Regions from separate parts of the Methylosinus sp. DMC45 genome, predicted to be linked through region 4. Evidence: predicted binding sites of a transcription regulator. Region 4 holds the regulator's gene; each other region holds the start of a gene.
What was found. The regulator LexA, encoded in region 4, represses DNA repair genes until DNA is damaged. The targets are predictions, from matches to a motif close to TGTTCNNNNTGTGTTCNG.
Positions count from the first base shown of each region.

Region 1: a site for LexA is predicted at 2,108-2,125, ahead of ACT53T_RS06025 (YifB family Mg chelatase-like AAA ATPase). Genes of this name have one in related genera too.
Region 2: a site for LexA is predicted at 990-1,007, ahead of ACT53T_RS02545 (ATP-dependent helicase). Genes of this name have one in related genera too.
Region 3: a site for LexA is predicted at 2,008-2,025, ahead of ssb (single-stranded DNA-binding protein). Genes of this name have one in related genera too.

Region 1 is NZ_JBQUZK010000019.1:305,169-309,100, forward strand. Features, by position in the region: gene ACT53T_RS06015 (hypothetical protein) at 326-979, shown strand; gene ACT53T_RS06020 (lytic murein transglycosylase) at 1,008-1,874, opposite strand; gene ACT53T_RS06025 (YifB family Mg chelatase-like AAA ATPase) at 2,199-3,737, shown strand; gene ACT53T_RS06030 (ATP-binding protein) at 3,810-3,932, shown strand, end outside.
Region 2 is NZ_JBQUZK010000006.1:29-3,960, forward strand. Features, by position in the region: gene ACT53T_RS02540 (hypothetical protein) at 70-828, shown strand; gene ACT53T_RS02545 (ATP-dependent helicase) at 1,049-3,118, shown strand; gene ACT53T_RS02550 (hypothetical protein) at 3,328-3,690, opposite strand; gene ACT53T_RS02555 (glycoside hydrolase family 19 protein) at 3,817-3,932, opposite strand, start outside.
Region 3 is NZ_JBQUZK010000035.1:237,559-241,490, reverse strand. Features, by position in the region: gene ACT53T_RS09340 (ribonuclease J) at 1-877, shown strand, start outside; gene mce (methylmalonyl-CoA epimerase) at 918-1,322, shown strand; gene ACT53T_RS09330 (DUF1467 family protein) at 1,369-1,602, shown strand; tRNA gene ACT53T_RS09325 (tRNA-Lys) at 1,719-1,794, shown strand; gene ssb (single-stranded DNA-binding protein) at 2,118-2,639, shown strand; gene ACT53T_RS09315 (YgiQ family radical SAM protein) at 2,731-3,932, opposite strand, start outside.
Region 4 is NZ_JBQUZK010000038.1:39,868-43,799, reverse strand. Features, by position in the region: gene ACT53T_RS10895 (hypothetical protein) at 1-475, opposite strand, end outside; gene lexA (transcriptional repressor LexA) at 661-1,365, shown strand; gene ACT53T_RS10885 (AsmA family protein) at 1,605-3,485, shown strand; gene ACT53T_RS10880 (ABC transporter permease subunit) at 3,492-3,932, opposite strand, start outside.

The sequences.
Region 1 (3,932 bases), on a different contig from region 4:
GCGCGGTCCTCGCCGTCGAATATGGCGTGAGGCCCGCGGAAAAACAAGAGTCCGCGGACGCAGAGCCGCAAAGTTCACGCCATGTCCAGCAAAACACAAGCAAAAGACGCAGTATAGGATGCGGAGCCGCGCCGCAATTCTATGCCGGGAGGCGGACAAAAGCCGAGCCCGCGCACGCTCTTGCCGCTCGCGAAGAATGCGCTAACATGCCGCATTGTCGCAGGCGGCGAGCGACCGGGTCGGCCGAACCGGCTCTCGCTTCGTCGTCGGAGCGAAGGCGCCCACGGAACGAGGCCCGCAACACATGCTCCATGGGGGAATCATCATGTCCGACAGCGGTCTTGCCCCGTTCTGGCGGTCGATCGATGGGTTTCTGCGTCCTGCGACTCGTTCCGCGCCGCCCGTTCTTCTCGTCCTGCTGATGACGCTTCTCGGCGCGGGGACGCCCGCCTCCGCCCATGGCCGGCTCGGCTCCGCCGAAGGGCGATGCCGCCTCTATGTCGGCCCGGACATAATGAACTTCACCGGCTATATGCCGGACGCCTCCAAGAACGAGTTCTGCGAGGACATTCCGGCGACTGGCCATATGATCATCGCGCTCGACGCCGAGCAGGACGAGCTGCGCGACATGGCGGTGGAGATCAGAATCGTCAAGGATATCGGCGGCGAGGAGAAGGAGAACGCAGATCTCGACGCCGCGACCGTCGCCTATCGCGGCCCGCGCACCTATCCGACGGGCACGATCAATTTCGAGCACGACTTCCCCGATGCGGGCTATTTCGTCGGCATAGTGACCGTGACCGGCGAGCATGGCGAGCGCTGGGTGTCGCGCTTTCCCTTTTCCGTGGGCAAGAGCTTCATGCGCACGCTGCCGCTCTATCTGCTGATGGGCGTCGGCGTCATCGCCATGTTCTTCATCTATCTACGGCACCGGCCGATCCATTCGCTGAAGACGGCGGAGGCCGAGCCGGCGGAATGATCCTCCGCCGGCCGCGGGAGGCGGCCGCTCATCGCGCCGTCTCGACGGGATCGCCGATTCCCGATGCGCGCGTGTCGCCTTTGATCTTGTCGGCGAGCAGAGCGATGGTCTTGGAATAGACCTTCGCCTTGTTCCATTCGAGCAGCGCCGGAAAATTCGGCTCGCCCTCGTCCCAGCCGGCGCCCGGCTTCCACCCGTAGCCATGCAGAAAATTGGCGGTGGAGGCGAGCACATCCGCCGTATTGTGAACGAGATCGCGCTTGCCGTCGCCGTCGAAATCCACTGCGAATTTCAGATAGGACGACGGCATGAACTGCGTCTGGCCGATCTCGCCGGCCCAGGCGCCGCGCATTTGCGCGGGATCGAGATCGCCGCGCTCCACGATGCGCAGCGCGTCCAGCAGCTCGGCGCGGAACTTGTCCGCGCGGCGACAATCATAGGCGAGCGTCGCCAGCGCGCGAATCGTCGCGAAATCGCCGAGATAGGAGCCGAAATCCGTCTCCAGCCCCCAGATCGCGACGATGACCGGCCCCGGCACGCCATATTTCTGCTCGATGCGCTTGAACAGCGCCGCGTGCTTCTGCAGCAGCGCGCGCCCCTTGCTCACGCGGAAGGAATTGGCCATGCGCGCGGAGAATTGCTCGAAGGTCTGGCGGAACACTTTCTGCCCGCGATCATGCGAGATCACCGAGCGGTCGTAATAGACGTCGCGCAGCGACGAATCGATCGCCGCCTTGGAGATTCCCGCCGCCGCGGCCTCCTTCTCGAAGCCCGTGAGCCAGGCCTCGAAGCCCTCGCCATTGCGCCCGCATTCGGCCGCCAGCGCCTTTGGCGCGCCGAAGCCGATCGCCAGAGCCAAAGCCGCGGCGCCGAGCGCCGTCGTCATCCGATTCATCTGCGACATATCGCCGACCCCATCTCTCGGGCGAAGCCCTTTTGCGCTCTAGAGGCGTATCCCCCGGCGCGAATTCCGATCGATCGAACGGCCGATCGCAAAACGCTTTAGCTCACGAGAGCGCGGCCGCACGATGGCGACGCTCTCGCGAGAGCCGAAATTGCCGATGCTGAAACCGGCCCCAGACTAGCTCTCGCCGGTTAGCGCCCGGTTGCCGAAGCATGGCCAATTTTCGTTCTCATATTGTTCTTGCGAGGGCGAAATCGCACGTCTACTATGGCGGCGGTTGCGTCAGAGCGATATCGGGGTCTCGGAGCTTTCGTCATGGTGGTCAGAGTCGCGACGGTCGCCTTCGAGGGCATCGAGGCCAAGCCCGTCGACGTCCAGGTGCAGATCGCCAGCGGCAATGTCGTTTTCACCCTGGTCGGCCTCGCCGACAAGGCGGTCGCCGAATCGCGGGAGCGGGTGCGGGCGGCGCTGGTCGCCTCCGGCCTCGCCCTGCCGGCCAAGCGCATCACCGTCAATCTCGCGCCGGCCGACATGCCCAAGGAGGGCAGCCATTATGATCTGCCGATCGCGCTCGGCGTGATGGCGGCGATCGGCGCCATTCCGTCGGATGCGCTGGACGGCTTCACCGTGCTCGGCGAATTGGGGCTCGATGGGGCGATCGCGCCGGTCGCCGGCGTGCTGCCCGCCGCGGTCGCCGCCAACATGCGCGGCCATGGGCTCATCTGCCCGCGCCAATGCGGGCCGGAGGCCGCCTGGGCGTCGAGCGACATGGAGGTGATCGCGCCGCGCTCGCTGATCCAGCTCGTCAATCATCTCAAAGGCGTGCAGGCGCTCTCGCGGCCGGAGCCGGCCGTGCGCGCGGCGGCCGCGGCGCTGCCGGATCTCTCCGACATAAAAGGCCAGGAGAGCGCCAAGCGAGCGCTGGAGATCGCGGCGGCCGGCGGCCATAATCTGCTGATGAACGGCCCGCCCGGCGCCGGCAAATCCATGCTGGCGGCGCGGCTTCCCTCCATTCTGCCGCCGCTGTCGCCGCGCGAGCTTCTGGAAGTCTCGATGATCCATTCCGTCGCGGGCGAGATCGCCGGCGGCGAGCTCACCGATCGGCGCCCGTTTCGCGCGCCGCATCATTCCGCCTCCATGCCGGCGCTCGTCGGCGGCGGCGCCCATGCGCGCCCGGGCGAGATCTCTCTCGCCCATAATGGCGTGCTGTTCCTCGACGAGCTGCCGGAGTTTCAGGCGCAGGCGCTCGACGGCCTACGCCAGCCGCTGGAAACGGGCGAGGTCGCCGTCTCCCGCGCCAATCACCGCGCCGTCTATCCGGCCCGCTTTCAGCTCGTCGCGGCGATGAACCCTTGCCGCTGCGGCCATGCGCTGGAGCCGGGCTTCGCCTGCCGGCGCCAGCCCAACGACCGTTGCATCGCCCAATATCAGGCGCGGCTCTCCGGCCCGCTGATCGACCGTTTCGACCTCAGAATCGAGGTTCCGGCGGTCTCGGCGGCCGATCTCGTGCTGCCGCCGCCGGCCGAAGGCTCGGCCGAGGTGGCGGCGCGCGTCGCCGCGGCGCGCGAGCGGCAAAGCCGACGCTATGCGGCGCTCGGCCTCGCCGGCTCCACCACAAACGCCAGCGCGCCGGCCAGCGCGATCGAGAAGGCCGCCGCGCTCGACGCCTCTGGAACGGCGCTGATTCGCGAGGCGGCCGAGCGCCTCGGCCTCTCGGCGCGGGGATTTCATCGCGCGCTGAAGCTCGCCCGCACCATCGCCGATCTCGACGGCTCGGACGCCATAGCGCGCCGCCATCTCGCCGAAGCGCTCGCCTATCGCGGCGGCGGCGCCGGGGCCCGCGTCGCCGCCTGAGCCCAATTCACACTTTTCTGTCGATTGCCGTGGAATAATTGCATCTTCGTCGAATGTCCTTGGACCGCCCGCATGCCTGCTGTTCCGCCTTGCGTTTTCGGCCTTCTCGCCTTTTTCGCCATTCTCGCTCCCGCCGTCTGGCTATGGCTCTCCCGCGCGCGGCGGGCGCGCCGGCGCCGGGCGGTCGAGACCGAG
Region 2 (3,932 bases), on a different contig from region 4:
GGAGACCTTGAATCACGCCTCACTCGAAATTAATAGGTCCTGAGCCTAGCCCTGTCTGTCTACACGCGGATGTTCGATCATCCCTTCAACGGCATCTACTGCGAGGAAATCTACGCCCTCGAGGAGCACGAGCGTCACATGATTTACCGGCGGGCGCTGGGCTCGGTCGAGATAAAACACAGCATCAGCTTGAAATGGATCTGCGATGAGGTTCTGAAGCTCGACGATCCTACGGATGCCGATCTTTTTGCGCGTTTTACATTGCTGCCGGACAGGACCAACGTATTCCCCCAGGATGAATGGCACACGTTCACGAAAAGCCTCAGATTCTTCGGGCGTCACGGCGCGCTCCTGCCGCCGTCCGACGGTGTCGAGTCCCGCGAGATCTGTCTCAACGAAATCCGGGTGCTGGTCTTTGCCGCGGAATCCGGCCGGCCCGGCGACCTGGCCGCGGCTGGGCGGGCCTGGGCGAATTTGGAGGCGTCGCCCGCGGGCCTCGTGATCGGCTGTCTGTCGGAAGTCCACGCCGCGATGACCGAGCACGGGGGCGACGTGAAGATGCCCTACGAGCCGCTCGACGTTCGGCGGATTTATCCGGTCGAATGCCTGCGGCTTGCTCGCAGGTTCCTGGAAGAGGCGTGCGAGGTAGAGTATTTCCATCAGGCTCCCATGATCGAGTGGGGACCGATCCTGGCTTTCGATACAATCGGCTGCTTGGGAGATCGCGGCGATCTGGACATCCTACGGCGTCTCGGTCGCGGCCACGCCTATTCGGCTTACGCATTGGACGCCCTCAAAGCGCTGGACTGCGCGATGCCGGACCAATGAACGAGACTATGCCCCGCAACGCAGCCGCTAACCAACCCGCCTCGCTCCAGGAGGCGAGTGAAACGAACTCCGACGCCCGACGGGGCCTTATCTCTCCGCGCATCCACTCATGACGCCTACGAAAATCTGTGACGGGCCTTCCCGCTAGACGCGCCGCCATTGCGAACAAAACAAGAATTGTGGTTCAGTCCACCGGCCCGCTCACCCTGCCGATTCGCCCATAACCGCCGTCGCCTATCTCGAAAAGCTCAACGCCGAACAACGCCGCGCCGTCGAGCACGGCCTTGCTGACCGCTCGTCGGCCTCCGCCGGCGGTCCGCTGCTCATCATCGCTGGCGCCGGCTCCGGCAAGACGAACACGCTTGCCCATCGGGTCGCGCATCTCATCGTCCGGGGCGCCGATCCGCAGCGAATGCTGCTGATGACCTTCTCCCGCCGCGCCGCCGCCGAGATGGCGCGTCGGGTCGAGCGCATCTGCGCCGAGGCGCTGGGCGCAAAGGGCGGCGGCGATGTCCTCGCCTGGGCGGGCACGTTTCACGCGATCGGCGCGAGGCTGCTGCGTGAATATGCCGGCGCCATCGGCCTCGATCCCGCCTTCACCATCCATGATCGCGAAGACTCCGCCGATCTGATGAATCTGATCCGCCACGAGCTCGGCTTCTCCAAGACCGAGAGCCGCTTCCCCACCAAGGGCACGTGTCTTTCGATCTACTCCCGCGCCGTGAACGCCGAAATTCCGCTCGAGCAGGCGCTGCTCGGCGCCTTCCCCTGGTGCGCCCGCTGGCATGACGAGCTGCACCGCTTATTCGCCGCCTATGTCGAGGCGAAGCAGGCGCAGAATGTGCTCGATTACGATGATCTCCTGCTCTATTGGGCGCAGATGATGCAGGACGAAGCCCTCGCGGAGGAGATCGGCGGCCGCTTCGATCACATTCTCGTCGACGAATATCAGGACACAAATCGCCTCCAGGCCTCCATCCTGCTCGCCTTGAAGCCCAAGGGCCGGGGGCTCACTGTCGTCGGCGACGATGCGCAATCCATCTATTCCTTCCGCGCCGCCACTGTGCGCAACATTCTGGAATTTCCGAAGAGCTTCACGCCGCCGGCGAAAATCGTCACGCTCGACCGCAATTATCGCTCGACCGAGCCGATCCTCGCCGCGGCCAACGCCGTCATCTTGCTCGCCGCCGAGCGCTACGCCAAGAACCTATGGACCGAGCGCCGCTCTGCGGAGCGGCCGCAGCTCGTCGCCGTGCGCGACGAGAGCGATCAGGCGCGTTTCATCGCCGAGCGCGTGCTGGAGGCGCGCGAAGCCGGCATGACGCTGAAACAGCAGGCGGCGCTGTTCCGCGCCTCGCATCACAGCGCCATGTTGGAGCTGGAGCTCGCGCGCCGCAACATTCCCTTCGTGAAATTCGGCGGGTTGAAGTTCCTCGACAGCGCCCATGTGAAGGATGTGCTCGCTTTGCTGCGCTTCGCTCAGAACCCGCGCGATCGCGTCGCCGGCTTTCGCATTCTGCAAGTCCTGCCCGGCGTCGGCCCCTCGTCCGCGCAGAAGATTCTCGACTTCCTCATCGAGCGCCCGGACCCGCTCGCCTGCCTCTCCGAGGCGCCGACGCCGCCGCGCGCCGGCGAGGAGTGGCGCGGCCTCGTCGCGACGCTGCAAGTGCTCCATGCGAGAGAAGGCTGGCCGGCGGAAATGGAAGCGGCGCGCCGCTGGTATGAGCCGCATCTCGAGCGCCTTCACGAGGACGCGCCGAGCCGCCTCGCCGATCTCGTCCAGCTCGAGCAGATCGCCGCCTGCTATCCCTCGCGGGAGCGCTTTCTCACCGAGCTGACGCTCGACCCGCCGGATGCGACCAGCGACGAGGCCGGCCCGCCGCTGCGCGACGAGGATTATCTCATCCTCTCGACGATCCATTCCGCCAAAGGGCAGGAGTGGAAGTCGGTCTTCGTGCTGAACTGCGTCGACGGCTGCATCCCCTCCGATCTCGCGACGGGAACGGCGGCGGAGATAGAGGAGGAGCGCCGGCTGCTCTATGTCGCGATGACGCGCGCGAAGGACAGTCTGCGGCTGGTGACGCCGCAGCGATTTTTCACCCATGGCCAGCCGGCGCAGGGCGACCGGCATGTCTACGCCGCGCGAACGCGCTTCATTCCGGCGGAAATGCTGGGGCGTTTCGACTGCGTGAGCTGGCCGGCCGCGGCAGCGGTGGTGGCGGGCGAGCGTCTCGCCGGAGGTGGGCTGCGGGCCGATGTGCGGGCGAAAATACGGGGGAAATGGGAGTGAACGATGAAGGCGATGGTACGCGAAACGCTTCAGGGGTTGTCTGCCCGAAGGGAAACCGTCCGCGCCTTTGCGATTGCCGCATTTGATGCCGAAGCGGGCGTTCGGGGAATCGGCATCGTTCGACTAAAAAAGCGACCTCGTCGGGGCTTCAGCTATCGAAAGCCTGACGCGCCATGGATGTTCCGACGAAAGACAAAGTTATTGCTTCGCTAGACGATATAGATTTCTCCGCCAACGCCGCATGGATAGAATATTATCGCCTCGGCGCAACAGTAATCTTGTTCGCGGAGAGAAACCTCGATGCTGAGGCCTTGCTCAAATCGAAAGAGAATGCATACGCCCGGTCGGAAGTCCACAGCGCTCACGACATGGCCGATGCAATCGCATAACCGATTGCGAAATTCATCATCTCCGTCCGATGCTTGCCAAGCCTTTTCTCTGACGGTCGCGCGAGTCAAGACCGTCAAGAGAGGAACATCGAAGGCGAGCTGCCAATAATCCATCACGAAGGTCACCGAGCTGAGCTTTTCTGAGACGACAACCTGCAAGGCGTCCTCTAGACTCTTAGCCATCGCGTTTTCCTATGCTATCAAGGATATCGACGTTGATTGTAAAATCGATACCTAAAATTCAGTTCCACCTCCGAGTGGTGGGAACGGCGGCTCCTGGGGCTTGCGGAAACATGCTCGGCGGCACACTCAGGCGTGAAGGGATGCGAGGGCCTTGGTGTAATAACCTAGCCGTTCGCGCTGCGCATTGTGACCGCCATTGACTGCGAGTGTGAGCTTCAAATTGATGAGTTTGATGCTGTGCT
Region 3 (3,932 bases), on a different contig from region 4:
CGTCATTCAGGTTTCGCGCGAATGCGGCTTTCTCGACGGACTGCCGCCTTTTCTGTCGCTCGACATGTTCACCGCCCTGCCGCGCGACAAGATCGTGGTGCTGGCGACTGGCAGCCAGGGCGAGCCGCGCGCCGCCATGGCGCGCGTCGCCGAGAAGGAGCACCCGGTCATCAAGCTCGCGTCCGGCGATACGGTCATCTTCTCCTCGCGCGCCATTCCCGGCAATACGCGGGAGGTGCATCGGGTCGTCAACAAGCTCTGCGACCAGGGCGTCGAGGTCATCACCGATCACGATCATCTGGTCCATTGCTCCGGCCATCCGCGCCGCGGCGAGGTCGCGCAGCTCTATGATTGGGTGCGGCCGCGCATATCGGTGCCGGCGCATGGCGAGGGGCATCATCTCTCCGTCCATGCCGCCTTCGCCAGGGGCAAGGGAGTCGAGACGACGATCGGCGCCCGCAATGGCGACATCGTGCGCCTGTTTCCGGGCGCGCCGGCGATTGTCGGCAAGGCGCCGACCGGGCGCCTGCTGAAGGACGGCGACGTGCTGATCTCCGAGGATGACGGCGCGGTGCGCGAGCGCGCGCGGCTGAGCTTTTCCGGCGTGGTGTCGCTGGCGCTCGCCATCGACAAGCGCGGCGATCTCGTCGGCGATCCCGATGTGCTGATCTCCGGCCTGCCCAAAAAGGGGCGCGACGGCGCGGATATGGGCGAGGTGGTTGACGACGCCATCTTCCGCACCTTCGACAATCTGCCGCGGCAGAAGCGACGGGATTTCGACGCCGCCGCGACGGCGGTGGAGCGCGCGGTGCGCGCCAGCGTCAATGCGGTGTGGGGCAAGAAACCGCAAGTGCATGTATTGATCATCGAGGCGTGATGACGCATTTAGGTCTCTGGAGAAATTTCAGGGAAACGTCATGATCGGACGCTTGAATCATGTGGCCATCGCCGTCTCGGACCTCGCGGCGGCGACGGCGACATATAAAAATACGCTCGGCGCCAAGGTCTCCGAGCCGGAGTCTCTTCCCGAGCACGGCGTCACGGTCGTTTTCGTCGAGCTGCCCAACACCAAGATCGAGCTGCTGCAGCCGCTCGGCGAAGGATCGCCGATCGCCGGCTTCGTCGCCAAAAATCCGGCCGGCGGCATTCATCATCTCTGCTATGAGGTCGATGACATTCTGACGGCGCGCGACCAGCTGAAAGCCGCCGGCGCGCGCGTGCTGGGCGATGGCGAGCCGAAGATCGGCGCCCATGGCAAGCCGGTGCTCTTCCTGCATCCGAAGGATTTCAACGGGGCCCTGGTGGAGCTCGAGCAGGCCTGAACGAGCGAGGGCGGGAGCCCGAGCGAAAGGTCGAGGAGCGCGGATCTTGCCATTCACGACGCCGCTCGCCGTGGCGATCTATCTGACGATCTGGTGGATCGTGCTGTTCGCGATCCTTCCTTTCGGCGTCCGCTCCTCGGAAGAGGAGGGCGACACGCCGGCGGGAGGGGATCCGGGCGCGCCCGTGGCCCCCAAGCTGTGGATGAAGGCCGTCGCGACGACGATCGTCTCGGCGGTCTTGTTCTGGCTGTTCGTGCTCTATGTGAAGTGGCTGGCATGAGGGAACGATCCGCTCGAGCCGGGGTTGACCGGCCCCTCGCCAACAGGTAGGGGTCGAGCCGCCGGGTCACGACGAGCCGCGCGGGCGCAGCCCCGCGGCGCGAAGCGAGTTCCAGCGAGCGCGTAGCTCAGTCGGTAGAGCATCTGACTTTTAATCAGAGGGTCATGGGTTCGAGTCCCATCGCGCTCACCACAACATTCATCGAAATGAGAAAATCGCCCCCTGGGGGCGACGCGGTAGAGAAAGTTCTCGTCCGCGGGGCCGGCCGGGGCCTCGGCGAAACGACCATCCCGAATTGCTTCCGTCAAAGGCCGTCGCTTCCCACAGGAGGCCCGACGACGATCCTCGTCGTCGGATCCTCAATGAGCGATCCGTCGAGGCGTTGCGCGCCGGGGAGGGAGATGCTAGAACAAAAAAAGAACAGCGCGTGAATTGTGGACAAGGCGGCGGAACGCCTTCGCGCCCGCGCGTTTCGGACTAAGGTGCCGCGAGCATCATCGAGGCGGAGAAGCGTCATGGCGGTCAATAAGGTCATTCTGGTCGGCAATCTCGGCCGCGATCCAGAAGTGCGCACGCTGCCTTCGGGGGACCGCGTCGTCTCCTTTTCCGTGGCGACGACGGAGTCCTGGCGTGATCGCAACACGGGCGAACGCAAGGACCGCACCGAGTGGCACAATGTGTCGATCTTCAACGAGAATTTGGGGAAGGTCGCCGAGCAGTACTGCCGCAAGGGCTCCAAAGTCTATCTCGAGGGCCAGCTGCAGTCGCGCGAATATCAGGATAAGGACGGCGTGCAGCGCAAGGTGACGGATGTCGTGCTGCAACGCTTCCGCGGCGAGCTTCAGCTGCTCGACAGCAAGGGCGGCGGCCGCAACGATGGCGATTACGAAGGCGGCGGCGGCTCCTATCAGTCGAGCGGCGGCGGCTCCAGCTTCGGCCGTTCCTCGCCGATGGAGCGTGCGCCCGCCGAGCGCTCGCCGGCGCCGGCCGGCGGCGGACGCTTGGCGGATCAGCTGGACGACGACATTCCGTTTTGAGTCTCGCGTCCGCTGAGCGCCCCCTCCCCCGCTTTCGCGGGAGAGGGAGCAGAGTCGGCGCTTCATCGAGAGTTCGCGCAGCTCGAAGCGTTCAAGGCCCGCGCGAGCGCAGTCCATTCGTTCGGAATTCCCGCGACTGCGGCCGCGCGCTTTTCTGACCTGTGCGGCGGCCTTCGCCGGCCTTGCCGGTGCCCGCCGGCTGCCAGCCCGGCACGAGATGATGCTTGCCGGGGCCGATGAGATCGGCGCGGCCCATGGCTTTCAGCGCCTCGCGCAGCACTGGCCAATTCTCGGGATCGTGATAGCGGAGAAAGGCCTTGTGCAAGCGCCGCTGGCGCAGGCCCTTCACGGCGTCGACCTTTTCCGACGCGCCGCGGCGCACCGGCTTCAACGGATTGAAGCCCGAATGATACATGGCCGTCGACAGCGCCATGGGCGAGGGCAGATAGGTCTGCACCTGATCGGCGCGATAGCCGTTCTTCTTCAGCCACAGCGCCAGATTCATCATGTCTTCGTCGCTCGTGCCGGGATGCGCGGCGATGAAATAGGGGATGAGAAAATATTGCTTCTTGGCCGCCTGCGCCGCGGCGTCGAACAGACGCTTGAAGCGGTCGTAGGAGCCGATGCCCGGCTTCATCATCTTTGAGAGCGGACCGCTCTCCGTATGCTCGGGCGCGATTTTCAGATAGCCGCCGACATGATGCTCGACCAGCTCGCGCACATAGGCCGGGCTCTTCACCGCGAGATCATAGCGCACGCCAGAGGCGACCATCACCTTCTTGACGCCAGGAAGCGCGCGCGCCTTGCGATAGAGCTGGATCAGCGCGTCATGGCTGGTCTCCAGATTCTTGCAAATATCGGGATAGACGCAGGAGGGCCGCCGGCACAGCGCCTCCGTCTCGCGATCCTTGCAGGCGAGGCGATACATATTCGCCGTCGGCCCGCCAATGTCGGAGATGATGCCGGTGAAACCTTCGGTCTTGTCGCGGATCGTCTCGATCTCTTTTAGGATCGAGCCTTCCGAGCGCGATTGAATGATGCGGCCCTCATGCTCGGTGATCGAGCAGAAGGAGCAGCCGCCGAAGCAGCCGCGCATGATCGTCACCGAATGACGGATCATCTCCCAGGCCGGAATCGCCTGCGTGTAGGAGGGATGCGGCGCGCGCGCGAAGGGCAGATCATAAACGCCGTCCATCTCCGCCATGGTCAGCGGAATGGGCGGCGCCGTGAGCCAGATGTCGCGCGTTCCATGACGCTGCGTCAGCGGCCGCGCATTGCCGGGATTGCTCTCCC
Region 4 (3,932 bases):
ATTCAAAAGCAAGAGATTTTCCAGCTTCCATTAAATCTTTTTCCGCGTCTGGCGCTTTTTGTGATATCGAAATTGGAAAAATGCATTTCCCATTGAATATTAGTTTATCAATATCGTAGCCTTCTTTTGGCGTGGCTATGTATATTGGCAAAACACCGAGGTCGGCCATAAATGCGGTAATGAAGTCTTTTTTCTTATTTATTATTTGATTGGAGGCGTATTCGTCTGGAAGTTCATTTTTATCAATTATTTTCTTGATTACTTCTTCGATGCATTCAAGTAGTTGATTCGCAAGAGACGATGACGACTTAAAATGATGCATGTAAAAACTTTGGCTGTACAATTGAATTATCTTTGTCTGCGCGGCGAATAGCACAAGTAAGGTATTTGAATGGTTCTCTATTCCTTGGAGGCTATCAAGATTGTCGATTGTTTTCACAGACTCGACTATCCACGGCGCAGAAATACGAATCAAGGCAACAACTCCTTTTGCACGAAAGCGCCCTCAGGGTATCGTGGCTACATTCGCCGTTCAAGCGCTCCCTTGCGGAACGCACCGAGAACGCCTATCCTCCCGTTCATGATTTGTTTATGAACCCGCGGCATCATGCTCGGGTTCGGACGTGGCGCGACGCGGGCAGGCGGCGCCGGGGGGCTTCCATGCTGACCAAGAAACAGAGCGATCTGCTGCGCTTCATCCATGAGCGCCTGAAGGAGACCGGCGTGCCGCCCTCCTTCGACGAGATGAAGGACGCGCTCGATCTGCGCTCCAAATCCGGCATTCACAGGCTCATTCTCGCGCTCGAGGAGCGCGGATTCATTCGCCGCCTGCCCAATCGCGCCCGCGCGCTCGAGGTGCTGCGCCTCCCCGAATCGGCGACGCCCCGCGTCGCCGCGCGCGGCGGCAAATTCTCGCCCTCGGTCATAGAGGGCGCGCTCGGCCGCGTGCGGCCCGTCCCCGCCGGCGAGCCTGAGTCCGATCAGCAGGTGGCGATTCCGGTCATGGGCCGCATCGCCGCCGGCACGCCCATTTCCGCTCTGCAGAATCGCAGCCACACCATCAGCCTGTCGCCGGATATGCTCGGCGGCGGCGAGCATTTCGCGCTCGAGGTGCGCGGCGATTCGATGATCGAGGCCGGCATTCTCGACGGCGACGTCGTCGTGGTGAAGAAGCAGGACAGCGCCGACACCGGCGATATCGTCGTCGCCCTCATCGACGAGGAGGAGGCGACATTGAAGCGCCTGCGCAAGCGCGGCGCCTCCATAGCGCTGGAGGCCGCCAATCCGGCCTATGAGACGCGCATTTTCGGGCCGGATCGCGTCCGCATCCAGGGGCGTCTGGTCAGCCTTCTGCGCAAATACTGAGAGCCGCGCGCCGCCACGATCTCGCCGCCCTTTGCCGCCATGGTCCGGCCTCGCGCGCTTTTGGCGCGCGGGCCTTTTCGCGTAGCGGCCGAGCGATTAAGGCATGTTGTTTCGTGTCGCGCCTTCGCCGAGGGCGCGCGCTGCGTCGCCAGCGGCCCGCGGCCGCCCCGCTTTTTTTCATGGACGATGGAATGTCGCACTCGACTGGCCCGATGCGCGAAATCGAAGGATCGAAGCCCTTGGGCCAAAGCCGCCGCCTGTCTCTCCCGCGCCTGCCGCGCCGCTGGCTGATCGCTCTTTGCGCCGTCGCCGCAGTGGCGCTCGGCGCGGCCCTCGCGCCCTGGACCTTCTCGACCAATGCGCTGCTCGAGGAGATTTCCGGCCAGCTCAACGCCTCCTCTGGCCTGTTCATCGCCGCCAAGGGCCGCTCGACCTTCTCGCTGCTGCCGCGCCCGCACATCACCATAGACAGCATCGCCTTCGCCGATCCCACCGCGGCGCTGACCATCGAGGCGGACAGGCTGCACGGCAATGTGCTGCTGCTGCCGCTGCTCGCCGGCCGTTTGGAAATCGCCGATATCGAGCTCATCCGCCCGTCGATAGAGGTCGATCTCGATCGCAAGCCGATGAGCACGGCCGGCGCCGCCGTGCGCGCCGCGGCGGCGCGGCCCTCGACGCCAGCGGCCGAGAAGGCCGATCGCGCCCGGCTCGGCGGCGTCTCCATCGTCTCCGGCGTGGCGAGGCTCAAATATTCGGGCGGCGAGGAGACGCTGCAGGACATCGACGCGACGCTCGACTGGCGCACCGTCGGCTCGCCGGCGACGCTCGACGCCGCTTTCTCCTGGGGCGGCGAGCGGCCGCGCGCCATGCTCTGGGTGCTGAAGCCCGGCGCGCTGCTGCGCGGCGAGCAGACGCCGGTTACGGTGCGGCTCGATTCGGACAGCGTGCGGCTGGAGGCGGAGGGCTTCGGCCAGCTCGGCGCCAAACCGCGCTATATGGGGCGGATCACCGCCTCCTCGCCCTCGCTGCGCCATGCGCTCGGCCTCGCCAAGGTGAGCGCGCCGCTGCCCGGCCCGTTCGAGAATGTGCAGCTCTCCGCCAAGGCCAGCGTCGGCCTGCGCGATTTCCAGCTCTCCGATGTGAAGCTCTCGGCCGACGACAATGAGTTCGAGGGCACATTCGCGCTGCGCCACGAGGGCGACAAGCCCATCGTCCATGCGACGCTCGCCAGCAATTTCGTGTCGCTGAAGCCGATGATCGCCGATCTGCCGGCGCTCTCCGGCGCCGACGGCCAATGGAGCCGCGACGCTTTCGCCTTGCCGGATATTCAGGACGCCGATGTCGATCTGCGCCTTTCGGCGACGCGCGCCCGCATCCTGCGGCTGAACCTCGAGGACGCCGCTCTGTCGCTGCTGCTGCGCGGGGGCCGGCTCGAGGTCGCGCTCGCGGAGGCGCAGGCCTATAAGGGGACGGTGAAGGGCCGCGCCACTTTCGCCGCCAATGCGGCAGGCGCGCTGGAATTCCACGGCAATGCGCAGCTGACCGGCGTCGACGCCGGCGCGCTCGCCTGGGACCTCGCCGCGCGGCCCGATCTCGGCGGCGCGCTGGACGCCAATTTCGCGCTCGACGCCACCGGCGACAGCGTCGCGCAGATCATGCGCGATCTCGACGGCCGCGCCACCCTCACGCTGAGCGAGGGCGAGGTCGGCGGCATAGATCTCGAGCGCGCGCTGCGCCGCATCGACAAGCGGCCCTTGTCGAGCGCGATGGACATTCGCTCCGGCCATTCGCTGGTGGATCGCGCCAGCGCCACCATCAAGATCGTCAAGGGAACGGCCAATATCGAGGACGGGCAGGCGCATGGGCCGGGCTTCGCGCTGGCCTTCGCCGGCCTAACGCGCATCCCCGAGCGCAGCCTCGCGATGAAGGCGCAGGCCAATGAGGCCGACGCCGCCGGCAAGCCGCGCGAGAAGGGCGTGCAGATCGGCTTCGATCTCTCCGGCCCCTGGGACGATCCCGTCTTCGCGCCGGACGCCGCCGCGCTGATCAAGCGCTCCGGCGCCGCCGCGCCGCTGCTGCCGCGCGTGGAGCCGGAGGCGGGCGCGACGAAGGAGCGGTGAGGGGCCTCATCCAGCCCCGCCGCCCTTCGCGCGTCCGCGCGTGAGCAGCGCGGATAGGCCGAGCGCGATGGCGACGAAGCCGAGCAGCAGCGTCGAAATGGCGTTGACCTCCGGCGAGACGCCGAGCCGCACTTGCGAATAGATGCGCATCGGCAAGGTGGTGGCGCCGGGGCCGGTGGTGAAGCTCGCGATGACGAGATCGTCGAGCGAGATGATGAAGGCGAGAAGATAGGCGCTGACGACAGAGGGCGCGATCAGCGGCAGAGTGACGAGCGCGAAAGCGCGAACCGGCGTCGCGCCGAGATCCATCGCCGCCTCCTCCAGCGTGCGGTCGCAGCCTTTCAGCGCGGCGTGGATCATCACTGTCGCGAAGCACATCGTAAACGACGCATGCGCCAGCACCAGCGTGAAGAATCCGCGCTCGACGCCGAAGGCGACGAAGACCAG